DNA from 2 places in the Lactobacillus sp. PV037 genome. Region 1 is predicted to be linked to the other one. Evidence: predicted binding sites of a transcription regulator. Region 1 holds the regulator's gene; the other holds the start of a gene.
The links. Region 1 encodes Rex, which represses fermentation and respiration genes when NADH is low (regulators of the CRP and FNR family bind a similar motif). Its sites were predicted from a motif close to TTGTGAANTANTTCACAA; they were not measured.

Region 1 (2,418 bases):
ATGTATTGTGATAAGTAACCACGATCAAATTGCATCCCTTCAACTACTGATAATTCAGTGTTGATACCCTTTGATTCTTCAATAGTAATAACACCATCATTACCAACTTTTTCCATTGCATCAGCAATAAGCTTACCAACTTCTTTTGAAGCTGAAGAAACAGAAGCAACTTGAGCAATTTCAGCCTTTGAACTTACTTTGTGACTAATCTTGTGTAATTCATCAACTGCAGCTTTAGTAGCAATTTCAATACCATGTCTAATTCCAACTGGGTTTGCACCTGCAGTAACATTCTTCATACCTTCTTGAGCAATTGCTTGTGTTAAAACAGTTGCAGTAGTAGTACCATCACCAGCAATATCATTAGTCTTTTGGGCAGCTTCAGCAACTAATTGTGCACCCATATTTTCAAAGTTATTTTCTAATTCGATATTTTTAGCAATAGTAACACCATCATTGGTAATTTCTGGAGCACCATAACTCTTTTGTAAAACAACATTTCTACCCTTAGGTCCTAAAGTTGTTTTAACAGTATCAGCTAATTTATCAACACCGTTTAAAAGTGAACGTCTTGCTTTTTCAGAAAATTTAATATCTTTTGCCATTTTAAATGCCACCTTTTAATTTAATTTTTTATCTAATAACTGCTAAAATGTCGCCTTCGTGAAGTACTAAGTATTCTTCACCATCATAAGTCAACTTAGTGCCAGCATAATTATCAAAAAATACAGTTTCGCCTTTAGCAACTTCCATTGGAATTAAATCACCGTTGCTATTACGTCTACCTTCACCAACTGCAATAACTTCACCTTCTTGAGGTTTTTGCTTTGCATTAGAAGCTAGCACAATTTTTCCGACTTTTTCTTCAGCTTCTTCTTTTACTTTAACAATTACACGATCACCGATTGGTTGTAACATGGTAGTTACCTCCTGCTATATAAAAAATCATATTTTGGCACTTAAAAAGCTTAAGTGCTAACTTACATTTATAATAATACCTTCTTTAGAAATTGATTGCAAATAATGTGATCCAAATGTTTAAGCTAATTTTTTTCAGCATCTAGAAAATAAATTAAGGTCTGCAACTCAGTAGCTAAATCCACATTCTGAATGCGAACACTTTCAGGAGCTGAAAGTCGAATAGGAGTAAAATTCATAATTCCTTTTATACCAGCTTCTACCAACTCATCAGTAGTTTTTTGAGCAGTATTTTGCGGTACTGCTAAAATTGCAATATCAATTTGCTGATCTCGAAGTTGCTTCTTCATTTCTTTAACATCGTAAACTGGTACCCCACTCATGATCGTACCTGTAATTTCTGGATTAATATCAAAAGCGGCAGAAATACGGATATTATTAGTTCTTTTAAAATTATAATTTAAAAGCGCATGTCCCATATTACCTACACCTACCAAAGCTACATTAGTTAACGTATCTTGATTCAATATTTTCTTGAAAAACTTCAATAAGCTTTTTACATCATAGCCATATCCTCTTTTCCCAAGTGCACCAAAATAGGAAAAGTCTCTACGAATTGATGCACTATCAACTTGAACAGCCTGAGCTAGTTCAGTTGAAGAAATTTTTTCTTTCCCTTCATCATCTAAAAACACTAAGTAACGATAATAGAGTGGTAAACGTCTAGCTGTAGCTTTTGGAATTTTTGGTATTTCTCCCATTTTATAAACCTCTCAATCAGTTAAAATATGTGAATTTTTCACTAATTTTCTTAATAATACTCACTTTATCAATTAAAAATCAAGTGATTTTTTCACAAGCATTATTTTTACTGATTATAAACCTAGAATCCTCTAGAATTACTATGATAGAATATTTGATTAGGAAGTGAGATAAATATGATTATTGGACAAGCACAAAACCTCGAACAACGCTTTGGGGCAAATACAATTTTTTCAAATGTTAGTTTTTCTATTCCTGACAACGCTCGGATTGGACTTGTCGGCCCTAACGGAGCTGGAAAAACTACCCTACTTAAAATTTTAACTGGCCAGCAAGAGGCTAGCAGTGGCAATTTCACTATTAACAAGGGTATTAAAGTTGGTTATATTGCTCAGGAAAATGCCTTAAACGAAAAAAATACAATTTGGGATGAAATGGAATCTGTTTTTGCAAATTTAATTCAAAAAAATAAGCAAATTACCCAAATGCAAATTCAAATTGCTGAGCACCCTGAAGACCAAGAACTTTTGAAACGCTATGATCAACTAGCTTATGACTTTGAACAAGAAGGCGGATTTACTTACCAAGCAGAAATTAAAAGTGTTTTTAAACGGTTTTAACTTCAAAGAAAATAGCTGGGAAAAAGTAATTGGGACTTTATCTGGTGGTGAAAAAACTAGATTAGCATTTGTGAAACTTCTATTACAAAAACCACCTCTATTGCTTTTAGACGAACCA
Region 2 (2,418 bases), 380 kb from region 1:
TTTCAATCGAATGCGATTTTTTATAAATTTCTATATCGATATTAAAAAATGTTTTTTAACAAAACACGAATATTTATTTTTAAAATATTTAAAATAGTTAACAAAAAACACATTAAAAATGCTTTTTTTGTTAAATTTGTGTCTAAAATATGTTAAAATCTTATCGTTAATGATTTTAAAAGGAAAAGCAAATGAATAACGATATTGAAAAAGTACTATATACTCAAGACCAATTAAATAAACGAATGGATGAATTAGCACAGGAGCTAACAGCAGAATATAAGAGAGATTTTCCATTAATTATCTCTGTAATGACGGGAGCAATGATTTTTACGGGGGATATGTTAAAGCGTCTAAATTTCAAATTAAATGTAGATGTAATGAAAGCATCAAGTTATGTTGGCGCTCATTCAACTGGGGATGTGAAGATTATTCATGATGTATTAACTGATGTCAAAGGTCGTCGCGTAATCCTATTTGAGGATATTATTGATACAGGTCATACCTTAAAAGCAGTAAAAGAGCTTTTACTAAAAAGAGGGGCAAAAACTGTGGAAATTTGTGCCATGTTAGATAAGCCTGAGAGCCGTGAGGTAGCCTTAAAGGGAGATTATATTGGCTACAGTGCACCTGATGAATATTTGGTGGGATATGGCTTAGACTACAGTGGGATGTATCGTAATTTACCATATGTAGGAGTTTTAAAGAAAGAAGTCTACACTAACTAAAGACCGAAAGGTCTTTTTTATTTTTGAGTTTGAGATGCTTTTCACAAGTAATTAATTATGGTATTATCACTTTAGAAAAATGATTAGAAAGGGCATTAAGAAAAATGATTAGAAAGGGCATTAAAATGGTAGAAAACAATTATCGTATTGAAAGTGATACATTAGGACCAGTTAAAATTCCTAAGGATGCACTTTGGGGTCCTCAAACTCAACGTAGTAAAAATAATTTCCATGCAGGTGCTTTAATGCCAATAGCAATTATTCGTGCACTACTTCACATAAAAAAGGCAGCCGCCTTAGCTAATATGAAGATGGGCAAGCAAACTGCTCAAAAAGGTCAAGCGATTGTAGATGCTATTAATCAATTATTAAGTCTAGATGATGAAAAGTTACGGGTAGATTTTCCTCTTCATATTTATCAAACAGGTTCAGGCACACAAACTAACATGAATGTTAATGAAGTTGTCGCTAACTTAGCAAATAAAAATAATCCTGGACTTGATATTTTACCCAATGATGATGTAAATATGGGTCAATCTTCAAATGATACTTTCCCAACCGCAATGAATTTAGTAGCAGTTGGTGCAGTAGATACCTTAAAAAAGTCAATTTCACACTTAGTAGATGAATTATTAATTAAAGAAAAAGAGTATTGGACAACAGTTAAAGTGGGTCGCACCCACTTGCAAGATGCAGTCCCTTTAACTTTTGGCCAAGAAATTTCAGGATATATTTCTGCTTTAAATCACGGATTAGATTATCTTAAGAAGTTAGAACCAACTTTAGATGAATTACCAATTGGAGGCACTGCGGTTGGAACGGGGTTAAACGCAGCTGACGGTATGGCAGAAAGCATAGCTGAAACTTTGTCTAAAGAATATGGACATACCTTTAAAGTAGAAACTAATAAATTTTTTGGACTTGCCAACCATTCTGGTTTAGATGTTGTCCATGGAGCAATTAAGACGATTGCTGCTGATCTATTTAAAATTGCACAAGATATTCGTTTCTTAGGTTCAGGTCCAAGAGCTGGTTTAGGAGAGTTGGAACTACCAGCAAACGAACCAGGTTCTTCTATTATGCCAGGTAAGGTTAATCCCACTCAAGCAGAAGCAGTAACCATGGCTGCAGTAAGAGTATTTGGAAATGATACCACAATAACTGTTGCGGCATCACAAGGTAATTTTGAAATGAATGTCTATAAACCAGTAATGATTGCTGCCTTTTTGGAATCAGCAGAAATTTTATCAGAAACTACTGTAGCTTTTGCTGACAAAATGATCTATGGAATGAAGATTAACAAAAAGCAAATGCAAAAAGACATTGATAATTCGTTAATGACAGTGACTGCTTTATCTCCCCATATTGGTTATCATGCTGCTGCAGAAATTGCCCAACTTGCTGATAAGGAAGGATTGACTTTACGTCAAGCGGCGTTAAAGAGTGGAAAAGTTACTGAAAGTCAATATGATAAGTGGATTGATCCCTTACAAATGACTAAGGCTACGCAAACAAAGCCAATTAATGATTAATGTGAGGAAATAAAATGGAAAAGTTTATTTTTACACCTCAAGAGCTTAAAGATAGTCAAGATAATTATGATGTAGTAATTATTGGCTCTGGTGGTACTGGCCTTGCTGCTGCAATTCAAGCTCATCAATATGGTTTAAAGCCAGTAATTTTAGAAAAA

Region 2: the regulator Rex is predicted to act here: its motif matches at 758-775, upstream of FP435_RS04365 (class II fumarate hydratase).

The regions. Positions count from the first base shown of each region.
Region 1 covers NZ_CP041987.1:1,185,631-1,188,048, forward strand. The annotation lists gene groL (chaperonin GroEL) at 1-605, opposite strand, end outside; gene groES (co-chaperone GroES) at 634-918, opposite strand; gene FP435_RS06400 (redox-sensing transcriptional repressor Rex) at 1,044-1,679, opposite strand; gene FP435_RS08445 (ATP-binding cassette domain-containing protein) at 1,857-2,300, shown strand; gene FP435_RS06405 (ABC-F family ATP-binding cassette domain-containing protein) at 2,233-2,418, shown strand, end outside.
Region 2 covers NZ_CP041987.1:809,030-811,447, reverse strand. The annotation lists gene hpt (hypoxanthine phosphoribosyltransferase) at 192-728, shown strand; gene FP435_RS04365 (class II fumarate hydratase) at 854-2,260, shown strand; gene FP435_RS04360 (flavocytochrome c) at 2,275-2,418, shown strand, end outside.